DNA from 2 places in the Bradyrhizobium sp. Arg237L genome. Region 2 is predicted to be linked to the other one. Evidence: riboswitches for the same ligand, from Rfam matches in the RefSeq annotation. Region 2 holds a riboswitch; the other holds the start of a gene.

Region 1 (8,659 bases), on a different contig from region 2:
CCGCAAGCTGTTCGAGGCCGGCGCCGACCTCTTTCGCATCAACATGAGCCACACCCCGCATGACAAGATGCGGGACCTTGTGAAGACCATCCGCAATGTCGAGTCCAGCTACGGCCGGCCGATCGGCATCCTGGTCGACCTGCAGGGGCCCAAGCTCCGGCTCGGCGCCTTTGCCGAGGGCTCAGTGCAGCTCAACAACGGCCAGAGCTTCGTGCTCGATTCCGACAAGACGCCGGGCGACAGCACCCGCGTCAACCTCCCGCATCCGGAGATCCTGGCGGCACTGCGGCCCGGCCACGCGCTATTGCTCGATGACGGCAAGGTGCGGCTGATTGCGGAAGAGACCTCGCCCGACCGCGCGGTGACGCGCGTGGTGATCGGCGGCAAGATGTCGGACCGCAAGGGCGTCAGCCTCCCCGACACCGACCTGCCGGTGTCGGCGATGACGCCGAAGGACCGCGCCGATCTCGAGGCCGCGCTGACGACGGGCATCGACTGGATCGCACTGTCCTTCGTGCAGCGCGCCGAGGACGTCCACGAGGCCAAGAAGATGATCCGCGGCCGCGCCGCAGTAATGGCGAAGATCGAGAAGCCGCAGGCGATCGACCGGCTGGCCGACATCATCGAGGCATCCGATGCGCTGATGGTCGCGCGCGGTGATCTCGGCGTCGAGCTGCCGCTGGAGCGCGTGCCGAGCCTGCAGAAGCAGATGACGCGGATGGCGCGCCGCGCCGGCAAGCCGGTGGTGGTCGCGACCCAGATGCTGGAATCGATGATCCAGGCGCCGGTGCCGACCCGCGCCGAGGTCTCTGACGTCGCCACCGCCGTCTATGAGGGCGCGGACGCGATCATGCTCTCGGCGGAATCGGCTGCCGGCAAATATCCGGTGGAAGCGGTCACCACCATGAACCGCATCGGCGAGGAAGTGGAACGCGACCCGACCTATCGCGGCGTGCTCACCGCGCAGCGCGCCGAGCCGGAGCAGACGGTGGGCGATGCGATCGCGGATGCCGCGCGCCAGATCGCCGAGACGCTCGACCTCTCGGCGATCATCTGCTGGACCTCGTCAGGCTCGACCGCAATCCGCGTCGCGCGCGAACGGCCCAAGGTGCCGGTCGTTGCGATCACGCCGAACCTGGCGACGGGCCGCAAGCTCTCGGTCGTGTGGGGCGTGCATTGTGTCGTCGCCGAGGACGCGCGCGACCAGGACGACATGGTCGACCGCGCCAACTCCATCGCGTTCAGGGATGGCTTTGCCCGCGCAGGCCAGCGCGTGATCATCGTCGCCGGCGTCCCCCTCGGCATCCCCGGCACCACCAACATGGTCCGAATCGCCTCCGTCGCGCCCCAAAGCGACACGGAGAAGTGACGGGCGTTCGTACGGCGCATAACCTCGTAGGGTGGGCAAAGCGCAGCGTGCCCACCATTCCGGAACGCAACTGTCGACAGATGGTGGGCACGCTTCGCTTTGCCCACCCTACTTCGCTCTTGGCGCCTACGCCCCCACCAGCGCCTTCGCGGGCGTGGTGGCCTGCACCACGAGGCCGCGGGCGCGGGCGTCCATGACGCCGACGGCGCGCAATGCGAGCAGCGTCACCGTTTGCACGGCGTCGCGCAGCTTGGCGGGATCGTCGAGATTGTCGGGCGCGAGCGGGCCGACCAGCGACTCATGCAGCGCGCCGAGCAGCGCGGTGGCGGCGAGCGCGGTGTCCTGCGCCGGCAGGTGGCCGGCGCGTACCGCGGCATCGATTCGAGTGGCGATTTCGCCGGCGATCTCGCGCCGGCTGGCAAGCCGCGAGGCGGTGACATCGACATCGACAGGCTCGGCCAGGATGCCCCAGGCGAGCTTACGCTGCGACAACACATGGACGGCAACCGTGGTGACCGCGGCGGCCAGCGCCGAGGACGGCCCCGGCGCGGCATCGGCCGCCCGGCGAATCGCGGCGAGTTCGTCGCGCGAAACCTCGGCGATCAGCTCGGAGATCAGGTCGGCCTTGGACGGGAAATAACGGTAGACGGTTCCCGCCGCGACATGGGCGCGGACCGCGACGGGCGCGATCTGCACCGCGGCCATGCCGCCATCCGCCGCCGCTTCGCGCGCCGCCGCCAGAATGGCGCTGCGCCGGGCGGCCAGCCGCTTTACCACTTGATGGGTTCGCCGATAGACCATGGCGCGGTTCCCGTCCCCAGGCTCTCGCCGGCTCGGGATCGGCCGAACGAGACTTCACTATTTTGGGCGATCGAGCGCGGATCGCTACAAAAGATGAACACCTATTCATGGCGTCTGGCAAGACGGATTTGTGCCGTCTGGAATGCACAAAAAGAAGGGGTCCCACCGCCGGACCTTGGTTACTCCCAGCTTAACGCGCCGCCGTTCTGGTATTCGATCACGCGGGTCTCGAAGAAATTCTTCTCTTTCTTCAGGTCCATCGCCTCCGACATCCAGGGAAAGGGATTGTCGGCTTCATCGAATACCGGCGCGAGCCCGAGTTGGGCGCAACGGCGATTGGCGATGAAGTGCATGTAGGTTTCGCAGAGTGCCGCGTTCAATCCGAGAAAGCCGCGCGGCATGGTGTCCCGCCCATAGGCTGCTTCGAGCTCGGCCGCCGTCCGCACCATCTCGCGAATCTCCTCCTGGAACGCCTTCGTCCAAAGATGCGGATTCTCGATTCGGATCTGGTTGATGACATCGATGCCGAAGTTCAGGTGGATGGATTCATCGCGCAGGATGTACTGATACTGCTCGGCGATCCCGACCATTTTGTTGCGCCGGCCGAGCGAGAGGATCTGCGCGAAGCCGGTGTAGAACCACATGCCTTCGAAGATGACGTAGAAGGCGACGAGGTCGCGCAGGAACGCCTGGTCGGCTTCCGGCGTCCCGGTCCTGAAATCGGGATCGTCCAGATGCTGTGTATGCTTCAGCGCCCACGCCGCCTTGTCCGTGATCGAGGGCACCTCGCGGTACATGTTGAACAGCTCGCCTTCATCGAGCCCCAGGCTCTCGACGATGTACTGGAAGGTGTGGGTGTGCACGGCCTCCTCGAAGGCCTGCCGCAACAGATATTGCCGGCATTCCGGATTGGTCAGATGGCGATAGATCGCGAGCACGATGTTGTTCGCGACGAGGCTTTCGGACGCCGCGAAGAAGCCGAGATTGCGCTTGATCGCGCGGCGCTCGTCCTCAGTCAGGCCGTCGCGCGATTTCCACAGCGCGATGTCGGCCTGCATCGAGACTTCCGTTGGCATCCAGTGGTTGTTGCAGGCGGCAAGATATTTCTCCCACGCCCATTTGTATTTCAGCGGCAGCAACTGATTGACGTCGGCGCGGCAGTTGATCATCCGCTTGTCGTCGACCGAGACACGGCCGCCATGGCGATCGATGGCGCCGAGGCCGGTCTGGTTGCCGGCTGCGGTGACGTTCATGACGGGGATGGCCGCGTAGCGCGCGGGCGCGGCGGGCTCTGACCAGTCGAGCATGGTGTTGTTCCTTATTCCGCTGCTCACTGGCAGGCTTCGCATTCGGGATTGTCGATCGAGCACGCGATGGCGCCGGACAAGTCCGGGGCGGTGGACATCGCCGGGGCAACTGTAACGGCGTTGAGCTTGCCGTCGGTGCCCTTCAGCGTCGACTTCTCGACATGGGTGGCGCTGCGCGAGCGCAGGTAATAGGTCGTCTTCAGGCCGCGCTGCCAGGCCACGCGATACAGCGCATCGAGCTTCTTGCCGGAGGGGTTGGCGATATAGAGGTTGAGCGACTGCGACTGGTCGATCCACTTTTGCCGCCGCGCCGCCGCCTCGATCAGCCAGGCGCTGTCGATCTCGAACGCGGTCGCGTAGAGCGCCTTGACATCATCGGGGATGCGGTCGATCGCACCGAGACTGCCATCGAAATATTTGAGGTCGCTGACCATCACCTCGTCCCACAGCCCGCGCGCCTTGAGATCGCGGACCAGGAAGGCGTTCACGACCGTGAAGTCGCCGGACATGTTGGATTTGACATAGAGATTCTGGTAGGCGGGCTCGATCGACTGCGCCACGCCGCAGATGTTGGAGATGGTTGCCGTCGGCGCGATCGCCATCACGTTGGAATTGCGCATGCCGACCGTCTTGACGCGCTCGCGCAAGCCCTCCCAGTCCAGCGTGCGCGAGCGGTCCATCGCGACTTCACCGCGCGCTTCGGCAAGCAGCTCGATCGAATCGATCGGCAGGATGCCCTGGCTCCACAGCGATCCCTCGAACGACGGATAACGGCCGCGCTCGGCGGCGAGATCGACGGAAGCCGAGATCGCGTGATAGGCGATCGCCTCCATGCTGGTGTCGGCGAAGGTGACCGCCGCCTCGGACGCAAGCGGGATACGAAGCACATGCAGCGCATCCTGAAATCCCATCAACCCGAGGCCGACCGGCCGGTGCCGCAGGTTGGAGCGCCGTGCCTCGGGGATGGTGTAGAAATTGATGTCGATGACATTGTCGAGCATCCGCATCGCCGTCGCGACCGTCCGCTTCAGCCTGACCGAGTCGAGCCCGCGCTCGCCGATATGGTTGAGCAGGTTGATCGAACCGAGATTGCAGACCGCGGTCTCCTCGTCCGAAGTGTTGAGCGTGATCTCGGTGCAGAGATTGGAGGAATGGATCACGCCGACGTGGCGCTGCGGCGAACGCAAATTGCAGGGGTCCTTGAAGGTGATCCAGGGATGCCCGGTTTCGAATAGCATGGTCAGCATCTTGCGCCATAGATCGACCGCGCGGATCTTCTTGGATACGCGCATCTCGCCGCGCGCGGCCTTGTCTTCGTAGGACGCGTAGCGCTCGGCAAAAGCCTTGCCGTAGAGATCATGCAGATCGGGCGTCTCGTCCGGCGAGAACAGCGTCCATGCGCCATCGGCCTCGACGCGCTGCATGAAGAGATCGGGCACCCAGTTCGCAGTGTTCATGTCATGGGTGCGGCGGCGATCGTCGCCCGTGTTCTTGCGCAGGTCGAGAAACTCCTCGACATCGATGTGCCAGGTCTCGAGATAGGCGCAGACCGCGCCTTTGCGTTTTCCACCCTGGTTGACGGCGATCGCGGTGTCGTTGGCAACTTTAAGGAACGGCACCACGCCCTGGCTCTCGCCATTGGTGCCCTTGATGTGCGCGCCAAGCCCACGCACGCGGGTCCAGTCATTACCGAGGCCGCCGGAATATTTGGCAAGCAGCGCGTTGTCCTTGATCGACTTGAAGATGCCGTCGAGATCATCAGGAACAGTGGTGAGAAAGCAGGACGACAGTTGCGGCCGCAGCGTGCCGGAATTGAACAGCGTCGGCGTCGACGCCATGAAGTCGAAGGAGGACAGGAGATTGTAGAACTCGATCGCGCGTGCCTCGCGGTCGATCTCGCGCAATGCCAGACCCATGGCGACACGCATGAAGAAGGCCTGCGGCAATTCGATCCGGTCGCCGCGGACATGCAGGAAATAGCGATCATAAAGCGTCTGCAAGCCGAGGAACTGGAACGCGAGATCGCGCTCCGGCTTCAGCGCCGCGGCGAGCTTGTTCAGGTCGAAGCGGGCGAGCTCGGGGTCGAGCAATTCGGCGCGGATGCCGGCCTTGATATAGACCGGGAAGTATTCGCCATAACGCACGGCCATGTCCGCCTGCGACGCAGTGGTTGGTGTGCCCTGCACGAAGGACAGCACTTCGGTGCGGAGCTTGTCGAGCAGCAGGCGCGCGCTGACATAGGCGTAATTCGGCTCCTGCTCAACCAGCGTGCGCGCCGCCATCACGCTGGCGAGCGCGAGTTCATCCTGGCTGATGCCGTCATACAGATTGCGCTGGATTTCTGCCACCACAGGCGCGGCGTCGACGCCGTCGAGCCCGGCGCAGGCTTCGCCGACGATCATCGCCAGCCGCGCATGGTCGAGCGGCACTTTGGTGCCATCCGCGAGCGTCACATGGATGATCGGCCCGCTCGGTGCCTTCACAGATTTCGCGGCCTGCTGCTCGGCGCGCTGCCGCGCCCGCTCCTCGCGATAAAGCACGTAGGCCCGCGCCACCTTGTGATGGCCGCTGCGCATCAGCGCCAATTCGACCTGGTCCTGGATGTCTTCGATATGAAAGGTGCGGCCCTCGCTCATCCGGCGCGACAGCGCGCCGACGACTTCCGCGGTCAATTCCTCGACCGCCTCGTGCACGCGGCGCGACGCTGCCGCCGTATGACCCTCGACCGCGAGGAAGGCCTTGGTCATTGCCACCGAGATCTTGCCGGCATCGAATTGCGACACCGTGCCGTTGCGGCGGATCACCTGCATCGGCAGCCGCGCTTCCGGCGCCGCGATCGCTTCGGGGCGCAGGTGGATGAGAGGCGCGACTGCTGCTTCGCGATCGAGAGAGAGTGACATCTTGCAGACCCCGTGATGTTTGTTGGGGCCGGATGCCGGAGGCGACGCTGCGTGATGATGCCGGCGGCGCACCGACATGAGCCTGCAAGCGACCGCCGGGACACCCCGCCCGTGGACGTTCTTTTGCTGTCGCGGCAGGTCTCCTGGCTCGCAGGTCGGCGTTACTCCCCGTCTTCCCAATGCGATGCCGCATCAGTGACGTCTAAAGTCGGGAGCAACTCACTGCTTACAGTTGCGGGGGCAGCGCCGGATTCTCGCGATAAATGCGCGATCACTGGCTTCCCTCTTAGCCACCATTCCTTGCGTCATGATGGACCGTGACAGCTACATCTGGTGCGATTTGGGGAATGGTGTCAATGGGACGTATGGGCGAAGCGCAGAAATTTCGGCCCATGCCGTCGATGCTGTGAACAACCGGCGCCACGCGCACGTGATGTCATCCGAGTTGACGTTCGCGCGATCTTGCCGGTAAGTGAACGCGTCGTGGTTCTTCGGAGAGATCTTTTTTCCGGAGCTAAGAGGGAAGCCGGTGTGAAGCCGGAGCTGCCCCCGCAACTGTAAGCGGCGAGCCGCGGTCCACAATTGCCACTGAAGCCTGCAAAGCTTCGGGAAGGCCGGACCGCAGCAACGACCCGCGAGCCAGGAGACCTGCCTCGACAACATACACGTCCTCGGGCGGGGTGTCCCGGTGGTGCGGTTGCGATTCCGTGCACACCTCGCGCAGGGAATCCAGACGTGTCACTACGGCCTTTGCCCCCAACTCATGGGGTTAAGCCAATGTCTTCCACTTCACTTGCTGTTGCATCTCTCGGAACGCCGCGGATCGGTCCGCGCCGTGAACTGAAATTCGCGCTGGAACGCTTTTGGTCCGGCGCATCGGACGAAAAGACGCTGATCGAAACCGGCATCGGGCTCCGTGCGACCAATTGGGCGCGGCAGAAGAAGCTCGGTATCACCGTGATCCCGTCGAACGATTTTTCGTTCTACGATCAGGTGCTCGACACCTGCGCGATGGTCGGCGCGATCCCGGAAACCTATGGCTGGACCGGCGGCGCAGTGCCGCTTGCGACCTATTTCGCGATGGCACGCGGCACCAAGGCCGACGCGCATGACGAGGCCTGCGGACATGGCCATCACACGCACGGCGTGGCGGCGCTCGAAATGACGAAATGGTTCGACACCAACTATCATTACATAGTGCCGGAGCTTCGCAAGAACCAGTATTTTGCGCTCGCCTCGCGCAAGCCGATCGAAGAGTATGAGGAGGCGAAGGCACTGGGTTATCAGACGCGCCCCGTGCTGATCGGCCCGGTCACGTTCCTGAAACTGGCCAAGTCCAAGGACGCGCATTTCGACACGCTGTCGCTGCTCGACCGGCTCTTGCCGGTCTACATCGAAGTGTTGCGCGAGCTCGCTGCCCGCGGCGCGGAATGGGTGCAGATCGACGAGCCCTGTCTCGCAACTGATCTGGACGCCGCCGCTCAGCAAGCCCTACGGCGCGCCTATTCCGGAATCGCCAAAGCAGTGCCGGACATCAGGATCATGCTGGCGACCTACTTCGGCGGGCTCGGCGGCAATCGTGCGGTCGCGTTTGACCTTCCGGTCGCCGGCCTGCATCTCGATCTCGTGCGCGCGCCTGAACAGCTCGGCGATCTCATGGATGTTCCGAAGCAGCGCGTGCTGTCGCTCGGCGTGATCGACGGCCGGAATGTCTGGCGCGCGGATCTGAGCCGGATCCTCGATCAGCTCAAGCTCGTTGTCGCAAAGCTCGGCAAGGAACGCGTCCAGATCGCGCCATCGTGCTCGCTGCTTCATGTGCCAATCGATCTCGCGCTGGAGACGAAGCTCGATCCCGAGGTGAAGACCTGGCTCTCATTCTCGGCGCAGAAGCTCGAAGAACTTGCCGCCCTCGGCGCAGCTCTTGGAAGTGGCCGGGCCCATGCGTCCGAAGCGATCCGAGCATCCGATGCCGCCGCGGCCGCGCGCAAGATCTCGCCGCGGATTCACGATGCGAAGGTTGCCCAGCGTCTCGCCGCCATCGATGACGGCACGCGCCATCGTGCCAGCCGGTTCGCCGAGCGCGTCGAGGTGCAGCGCGAGCGGTTCAACCTGCCGCGCTTCCCGACCACGACCATCGGCTCCTTCCCGCAGACGACCGATGTCAGGAACGCACGCGCCGCGCATGCCAAGGGCGCACTCAGCGATACCGCGTACAAGACCTATCTGCAGCATCAGACCGCGCGCGCCATCCGTTGGCAGGAGAGCATCGGGCTCGACGTCCT
Region 2 (8,659 bases):
CGGTGTCGGTCTCGGGCTTCAGCAGCACGGGGTTCATATGGACGCTGGGCGGCATCCGCGCGGCGCGCGCTTGCACTGCTTGCGCGCGGCCGATCTCGCCGCCATCGACTGCCACCGCCGCATTGTTCGACATGTTCTGCGGCTTGAACGGCGCGACTTTGAGGCCGCGCCTCACTAGCGCGCGCGCCAGGCCCGCGACAACAGTCGACTTCCCGGCGTTGGAGCCAGTGGCCTGGATCATCAGCGCCGGCGTCGGCCTTGCCATCAGAATTCTATCCCCTTCTGACCCTTCACGCCGGCGCGGAACGGATGCTTGACCAGCGTCATCTCGGTGACCAGATCGGCCATCTCGATCAGCGACGCATGCGCGTTGCGGCCGGTGATGACGACGTGCTTGTCGGCCGGCTTCTCGTCACGGAGAAAGGCAAGCACTTCGTCGATCGGAAGGTAGTCGTAACGGAGGACAATGTTGAGCTCATCCAGCAGGACCATGCGATGGCGATCGTCGCGGATCAGCTCCTTGGCGCGTTCCCAGCCCTTCCGCGCGGCTGCAATGTCGCGCTCACGATCCTGCGTTTCCCAGGTGAAGCCCTCCCCCATCACATGCAAGGTCACGAGCTCTGGAAATTTGGCCAGCAGCCGTGCTTCTCCCGTGTCCCACTTCGGAGATTTCGTGAATTGAACGACGGCGACGGGATAACCGTGACCGATATGCCGAAACACCATACCAAGCGCGGCTGATGTCTTGCCCTTGCCGGTGCCGGTATGGACGATCAAGAGTCCTTTTTCGCCTGTCTTGGTCGCCATGATCTTGTCGCGCGCGGCCTTGTGCTTCCGGGCCTTCTCGCGATGGCGGGCATTCTCGTCATCGGCTTCGTGAGATGGGTTCATCATGCGATTTCTCTCTTTGCTTCGTGCAGACTTTCGGCGATCACATCCGCGGCGCGATTGGAGCGTGGTGTCCATAATCCGCGCCTGATTGCTTCCGCGAACCGGGCAGCCATCTCGCGGAGCGCCGCCGGGTTGGACTGCTCGATGAAATCTCGCACCCGGTCGTCTTCGAGATAGGCCGCGAACAACTGATCGAAATGATGATTCGAGACCGCATCGGTCGAGGCCGCGAAACCGAACAGATAGTCGACGGTCGCAGCCATCTCGAATGCGCCCTTGTAGCCGTGCCGCATCACGCCGGCGATCCATTTCGGGTTGGCGGCGCGGCCCCGCACCACGCGGGATATCTCGTGCGCCAGCGATCGCACCGCCGGCATCTCGGGCCGCGACGTATCGATATGCGCAATGCGCGGCGCCTGCCCGCGCAATGTCGACGCGGCGGCTGCCAATCCGCCCATGAACTGATAGTAGTCGTCGGAGTCCAGGATATCGTGTTCGCGGTTGTCCTGGGCCTGTGCGATCAGGTCGACGTCGGCCAGCCGCTCGACAAGATCGTCGCGGGCAGCGCTGCCCTCCGCCCCGGCGCCATAGGAATAACCGCCCCAATCCAGATAGACGTCGGCCAGATCAGCGCGATCGTCCCAGCCGCCCTCGTCGATCAAGGCTTGCAGCCCCGCGCCGTAGGCGCCGGGCTTTGAGCCGAACACCCGATGAGCAGCGCGGCGCTCGGCGAGCTCGCGGCTGATGCCGCTTGCTTCCAGCGTCTGCCGCCGGCGGCGGACATTCGCGGCGATCGGATTGGCGTCATCAGGTTCGTCGAGCGCCGCGACAGCCGCCACCGCGCTCGCGATCATGTCCATCTGGGTCGGAAACGCATCCCGAAACAGGCCCGAGACACGGAACGTGACATCGATGCGCGGACGTCTCAGTTCTGACAGGGGCGTGATCGCAAAGCCGGTCACCCGTCCAGAGGTCTCCTCCCACGTTGGCCGCACCCCAATCAAGGCGAGCGCCTGTGCAACATCATCTCCGCCGGTGCGCATGTTGGCGGTCCCCCAGGCCGACAGCGCGATCGTCCGTGGCCATTCGCCGGTTTCCTGCCAGAAGGATTCGACGAGCCGTTCGGCGGCCAATTGTCCGATTCGCCAAGCCGACGGAGTCGGCACCGCGCGCACGTCGACAGCGAAGAAGTTGCGGCCGGTCGGCAGCACGTCGGGCCTGCCACGCGTCGGCGCTCCCGACGGACCGGGAGACACGAAGCGGCCATCAAGACCGCGCAGCAATGCCGCCATCTCTTGCGGCGGGCTCGCGTCAATGGCCGGCCGCAATCTCGTCTCGATCCAGTTCTGCACGGCTGCGGTGCGTATCCACGATGGGTCCGGCATCGTTTCGCCCGATACTAGCCGCAACGCCAGTTCTTCGATCCGTTCGACAGTGTCCCCCGTCGTCCGCCACAGGTTCGAGCCAAGCGCGGCCAGGACCGCCGGCCGTGGCCCTGTGAATGGGGCAGCGAGATCGCGGGTCAGCGGGTCGAAATCGACAAGACCGAGATCGAGCGCCAGTGACCGCTGCAGCGAGGCGTCTTCCGGCTTGCGGTCCGACCGCGGCACGCGCGCAATCGACACGAGAAGATCGGCGCACTGTCTCGGATCGGGCGCACGCCCAAACACGTGGAGGCCGTCGCGGATCTGCATTTCCTTGATATCGCACAAATGCGCGTCGAGCGCACGCAGCGCCTCGCCGACCGGCATGTCCCGCGTCAGGTTGACATCGGCATCGAGCCGCTGCGCCCGCGCCATCGAAAGGATGTCCTCGGCGATAACAGCCGCGCGCTTCGGATCGAGGTCGGTTGCAACCGAATATTCATCCACCATCGATTCCAGCCGCGCCAGATCGTCGTGCAATCCGGCACGGGTCATCGGCGGCGTCAGATGATCGACGATGACCGCGGAGGTGCGGCGCTTGGCCTGGATGCCTTCGCCGGGATCGTTCACGATGAATGGATAGAGATGCGGCAACGGGCCGAGCACCGCATCCGGCAGGCAATCGGCGGAAAGCCCGGTGCTCTTGCCGGGCAGCCATTCCAGATTGCCATGCTTGCCGAGATGAACGATCGCGTGGGCGTCGAAGACGCGGCGCAGCCAAAGATAGAACGCCAGATAGTGATGGGGAGGAACGAGGTCCGGATCGTGATAGGTGCTCTTGGGATCGATGTTGTAGCCCCGCGCCGGCTGCACGCCGACAACGACGTTGCCGAACCGATGCAGGCCGAGACGAAACACGCCATTGGTGACGTGCGGATCATGGACGGGATCACTCCAACGCTCCGTGACCGCACGCTGAACATTGGGAGGGAGCGCACTAAATGCCGCTTCGTATTCCGCAAGCGGCCATGACGCGCCACCGCGCCGCAAGGCGCGGCCCTCGAGCGCATTGGTCGGTCCCTGCTGCAAGAGCCGCATCATGCTGGCCGCATCATCAGGTGCGCCGGAAATCGCGTATCCCCCGTTGCCCATAGCAGTGAGGATTCCGATCAGGCTTTGCGGCGTATCCAGACCGACGCCGTTGGCGAGACGGCCGTCGCGATTGGGATAGTTGGCGAGGACGATGGCGACCCGTCGCTGGCTCGCAGGCGTACGGCGCAGCCGCACCCACGCCGCAGCGAGATCGGCTGTAGCCTTAACGCGATCCCCGACTGGGCGGAAAGCTGTCGGCGTGAAGGAGCCAAGGCTCTGTCCGGATTCCTTGAACGCAATGGCATTGGCGAAGATGCGCCCGTCAACCTCGGGTAAGACCACATGCATGGCAAGGTCACGCGGGTTGAGGCCGCGGGTCGAGCTTTCCCAGCTTTTGCGGGAAATGCCGGCCTGGGCGACCTGCAGCACGGGACAGTCGGTCTCCGACAATATCCCGGCGTTTTCGCGCGCGGTCGCCGTCGCAAAGGCCGTCGCGTTCACGATGATGTCGGGCGGATGTGCGGCGAGCGCCGGGCGCAGGAATGCGATCGAGCGTTCGTCCTTGAGGCTCGTGACATAGAGCCCGACTACATTGAGCCCACGCGCCCTGAGCGCGGAGCACAGCGCATCGACCGCGGCGGTATCGCCGCCTGCGACGAGGGCGCGGTAGAAGATCACGACAGCGTTGGGGCGTTCGTCGGTGGCAGGTTCGCCGTTCCAGAAGCCGGCGGCCGGCATTGGCCGCGCCGACGGCGGCCTGTTGCCGTGGCCGATCAGATGCGCGGCGAAGCGAAGCGCCAACTGCGCGTTGTCGATGCCGCCTTCAGTACAATAGCGCCACAGTTCGTAGGTCTCGTCGGCGCCGAGCGTGCCGCGCGCGGCTAATGCAGCGTTCCAGTCGGTTTCGCCGGGAATGCAGGCGAACAACGTTCCGCGCTGGATCGCGTCGCGCCGAAGGCTTTCAACGCCGTGCGGCCAATAGCTTTCGCCGCCGAGCATCCGAAGCACGACGATCTTTGCTTCGCTCAGCGTGCGTTCGACATAGAGATCGACCGAGGCGGGATGACCAAGAGCCAGCAGATTGGTCAGACGGACGCTCGGGAAGTCCGCAGGCAATGCCGCATGCGCAGCACCGAAGGCCGCCAGATCACTATCCGCCGCGGACAGGATGACGATGTCGGCGGTTTCCTGCCCGAGGTCGCGCGCGACATCGCCGTCGTCGATGCTGCCGCCGCTGTCGAGTTTCAGATGCATTGATCGCCTTTCGAAAGGCTATCCCGCAAGCGCGCGGCGCGCCGCATCGGCGTCGAAGCCCTTCAGGCCGATCACGACCAGATGCTCGGCCTGCTTGGCGTCAGGCCGCGCGAACGCCAGCTCGACACGGCTGCCGACCGCCTGCACCACGATCGGCGCAGGCTTCTCGGAGATCCGTGCATGGCCCTTGACGCGCAGCACCCCCGAGAGACCGAGGACGTCGCTGACCCGCGCGCGCATCGCCTCGACGCTCTCGGCCGCCGCAGGCGTCACGACGATGCTGTCGAAATCGTCGTGATCGTGCTCTTCTTCGCCGTGGTGACCCGCCCGCGCGGCGAGGTCATTCTCGGCATCGGCTTTCATCCCGATGAGCACGTCAGGAGCAAGAGCCCCGTGAGAGCGGACGACGCGGACACCTTGCCTCAACTGTGCGCCAAGCCGGCCTTCGATCCCGGCAAGCACCTCCTGCGACACCAGATCGCTCTTGGAAAGGACCACGAGGTCGGCGCAGGCGAGCTGATCCTCGAACACTTCCTCGATCGGGTCGTCGTGATCGATCTCCTCGTCCGCAGCACGCTGGGCCGCGACCGCCTGTTCGTCGAGCACGACACGTCCCTCGGACAGCGCCAGAGCATCGACGACGGTCACGACGCCGTCGACGGTCGCGCGCGTGCGGACCGCAGGCCACGCGAACGCCTTCAAGAGTGGCTGCGGCAGCGCCAAACCTGACGTCTCGATCACGATCGCATCAAGCGGTTCGTCCCGAGTCAGCAGCTCGTCCATCGTCGGAATGAAATCGTCGGCGACGGTGCAGCAGATGCAGCCGTTGGTCAGCTCGACGATATCGCCGGGCGCACAGGCCTTGGCCGCGCATTCCTCGACAAGACCGCCGTCGAAACCCGCATCTCCGAACTCGTTGACGATGACGGCGATGCGGCGGCCGTCGGCTTGCGTTAGAAGCGAGCGCAACAGCGTCGTCTTTCCGGCCCCGAGGAAGCCAGTAAGCACGGTAACTGGAACACGAGACATATTTCAGGACTCCTTAAGAGGAACGTTTGAGCCACAGCGGAAGGCCGGCCGCGACGAACACGACGTTGGGAACGACCGAGGCGATTACTTGATTGAGACGGCCCTGCGCATCGCGGAATTCGCGGCCGAGCCTGGTTTCAGGCACGATGCCGAGACCGACCTCGTTCGACACCAGGACAACAGGGTTTGCTGCTACGCTAAGAAACCGCGCGAGCCCTTTCGTCTCGACATCGGGGTCACGCCCTGCGAGCATCAGGTTGGAGAGCCAGAGTGTCAGGCAATCGACCAACACCGCGCAGCCGGGCCGCGATACCTGTGTCAAGGCATCAATGAGCGCCAGCGGCTCCTCCACGGTTGTCCAATCCGACCCACGCCGGCCGCGATGATGCGCGATCCTGTCCTGCATCTCTCCGTCGCCTGCGGTCGCCGTTGCCAGATACACGCGTGCAAGGCCGCTTTCGGCAATCATCCGCTCGGCAAAAGCCGATTTGCCCGAACGTGCGCCCCCGAGCACCAGCGTGGTCGAGAGATCAGTCATTTCGGAGCGCTGCCATCCTCGGGCGACCAGCGGGCGGGCGGCAGCCGCGCCACCATTCCCTTGCGCAGGATTTCGGCGCGCTCGCGCCACGGCACCAGGCCGTAGGTCGACTTGCGATAGGAATCGATGAAAGACACGACGGCACTAGCACCCTCGGGCTGGAGATCGCCGAACAGGAAGGTGTAACCGTCCGAGCTCGAAACCGCGACCGTGGTCGGCCGCTTGCACACGCTCAAGCACTGCACGCGCCGGACTTGAACAGCAGCATCACGTTCGCTTGTAGCGACCTGGATCGCGTCGAACATGGCAGGGCCAGCCAGGACGCCCTCTGACGTCTTGCAGGTGACGCATACGCTCACGATGACAGAACCGCCAGGCGCGGTCGCAGGCAAAGCTTCGTCCGGGCGAGTATCAGGGTCTTGCTGATCGACGTCGTTGCGATCCATCACAATGCTCAAGTCAGGGCCATGACGGCCGCGAGCTTTGTTGGATCGCGTTCGACGGTGGAACGACCATCGAACTCATTCCGTCCGGTGCACCCCGCCCGACGAACCTCCAAAGCACAATACGCGATGGCAGGTCTCCTGGCTCGCGGGTCGTCGCCTCTCGCCGCCTTCCCGGTCATCCCAGTGGCTTCGGCTTTGGCTCGCCGCTTACAGTTGCGGGGGCAGCGTCGGCATTGCACCGGCTTCCCTTTTTCACCTTCCCGAAGGAAGGACCATCGCCGCCACGCTAGCTGTCCCCGCGACGGCGGTCAACCGCAGTTGACCTGCCCGTTTCCTTCGGCCACTTAAGGCGCGCGCACGAGGAGCCCATGACCTTCCAAATCCCATCTGACTGGCAAATCCCCGCGATCGCTCCAATCGATCAGACGCTTGCCGCAACGATGCGCGCGCGAATCGACGGCAAAGCCAAGCCGCCGGGATCGCTCGGACGAATCGAAGATTTGGCTGTGCAGCTCGGCACGATCACCCATCCGTCGGCCGCAGCGCTGCAGAACGCCGTCCTGCTCGTGTTCGCTGGTGATCACGGGCTGACGGAAGAAGGCGTTTCGCAATATCCGTCCGCCGTGACGGCCGCGATGGTAAGGACCTATCTCGCAGGTCGCGCCAGCGCCAACGCCTTTGCGGCCGCCTCGGATGTCAGGATCCGCGTCGTGGACGCCGGCGTCGCCAGCGAACTGCCTTCCCATCGCGACCTCCTCGCCATCAAGATTCGGGCCGGCACCGCGAATTCTGCGCGCGAGGCGGCGATGTCGGCCCAGGAAGCGCGCAAGGCGCTCGCGGCCGGCTTTGCCATAGCTTCCGGTGAAATCGATGATGGCGCCGACATCATCGCGCTCGGCGAGATGGGAATAGGTAACACGGCGTCTTCGGCGCTTCTGGTGCATCGGCTGGCGCCCGCTCCGCTGGATGACTGCATCGGCGTCGGCGCCGGCCAGGACGAGCCGGGCATGGCGCGCAAGCGCGCTGCCATCCACAAGGCGGCCAATCGTAGCGATGCCACGGCGCCGTTCGAGGTGCTCAGGGAATTCGGCGGCCTCGAGATCGCCATGATGGCGGGCGCAGCGCTTGGCGCAGCGGCGCATCGTCGTCCTGTCGTCATCGACGGCTTCATTTCGTCCGCTGCCGCCCTTGTTGCCGTCAGGCTGGCGCCGGCGACGCGCGACTATTGCGTGTTCGCGCATCGGTCGGCCGAAAAGGGTCACGACATCGTGCTCGCGGCGCTTCAGGCACGGCCGCTACTCGCTCTCGACATGAGACTTGGCGAGGGTACCGGCGCGTTGCTGGCCGTCCCGCTGGTACGGGCCGCGTCCCGCCTGCTGACCGATGTCGCCGACCTCAGCGACGTGCTGGAGGGAAGGATCTAGATGCGCCTGGATCGTTTTCGCGACGCGGTCCGATTCCTTACGATCATCCCTGTCGGCGCTTCGAACGATGCGCCTGATTCCGAGTGGCTGGTCCGCTCGTCGCAATTCTTCCCGCTGGTTGGTGCGATCGTGGGTCTCGTTTCGGCGGCGACCCTTGTGCTCACAGCCCTCGTGTTGGGGCCAGTCATCGCGGCGCTCCTGGCGGTGTTGGCAAGTGTCCTTCTCACCTGCGGATTGCACGAGGATGGCCTGGCCGATACCGCAGACAGCTTTGGCGGCGGCTGGACGGTCGAACAGCGTCTCACCATCATGAAGGACAGCCGGATTGGAACCTATGGCACGCTTGCGCTGATTTTCGCAATTGCATTGCGCGTCGCGGCGCTCGCCGAGATGCCGGCCTGGATTGGCGCGGCGGCGCTGATTGCGAGCGGAGCCGCCGGCCGCGCCGTGGTGCTGCCGATCGTTGGCTGGATGAAATATGCAGGCAACACGTCCGCGATGAAGGTGGCCTATACGCCCTCTCCGCTCCGGGCAGGCGAAATCGGCTTCGCAACGATTGTGGCGCTGCTCGCACTGACGCCACTTGCTGCGGCCTCCGGTACGCATGCCCCAACCGCGCTT

Evidence for each region. A riboswitch is a leader RNA that binds a small molecule or an ion and turns the genes downstream of it on or off. The one in region 2 is predicted to bind cobalamin.
Region 1: linked by a shared signal. The riboswitch ahead of OZ411_RS31740 (ribonucleoside-diphosphate reductase subunit alpha) and the one ahead of OZ411_RS20205 (DUF1636 domain-containing protein) in region 2 are both predicted to bind cobalamin.

What each region holds. Positions count from the first base shown of each region.
Region 1 covers NZ_JAQMIL010000066.1:1,344-10,002, reverse strand. The annotation lists gene pyk (pyruvate kinase) at 1-1,369, shown strand, start outside; gene OZ411_RS31750 (TetR/AcrR family transcriptional regulator) at 1,496-2,170, opposite strand; gene OZ411_RS31745 (ribonucleotide-diphosphate reductase subunit beta) at 2,350-3,477, opposite strand; gene OZ411_RS31740 (ribonucleoside-diphosphate reductase subunit alpha) at 3,501-6,377, opposite strand; cobalamin riboswitch at 6,493-6,712, opposite strand; cobalamin riboswitch at 6,845-7,048, shown strand; gene metE (5-methyltetrahydropteroyltriglutamate--homocysteine S-methyltransferase) at 7,155-8,659, shown strand, end outside.
Region 2 covers NZ_JAQMIL010000031.1:65,514-74,172, forward strand. The annotation lists gene OZ411_RS20180 (cobyric acid synthase) at 1-265, opposite strand, end outside; gene cobO (cob(I)yrinic acid a,c-diamide adenosyltransferase) at 265-894, opposite strand; gene cobN (cobaltochelatase subunit CobN) at 891-4,601, opposite strand; gene cobW (cobalamin biosynthesis protein CobW) at 4,620-5,630, opposite strand; gene cobU (bifunctional adenosylcobinamide kinase/adenosylcobinamide-phosphate guanylyltransferase) at 5,644-6,168, opposite strand; gene OZ411_RS20205 (DUF1636 domain-containing protein) at 6,165-6,614, opposite strand; cobalamin riboswitch at 6,725-6,906, opposite strand; gene cobT (nicotinate-nucleotide--dimethylbenzimidazole phosphoribosyltransferase) at 6,983-8,038, shown strand; gene cobS (adenosylcobinamide-GDP ribazoletransferase) at 8,039-8,659, shown strand, end outside.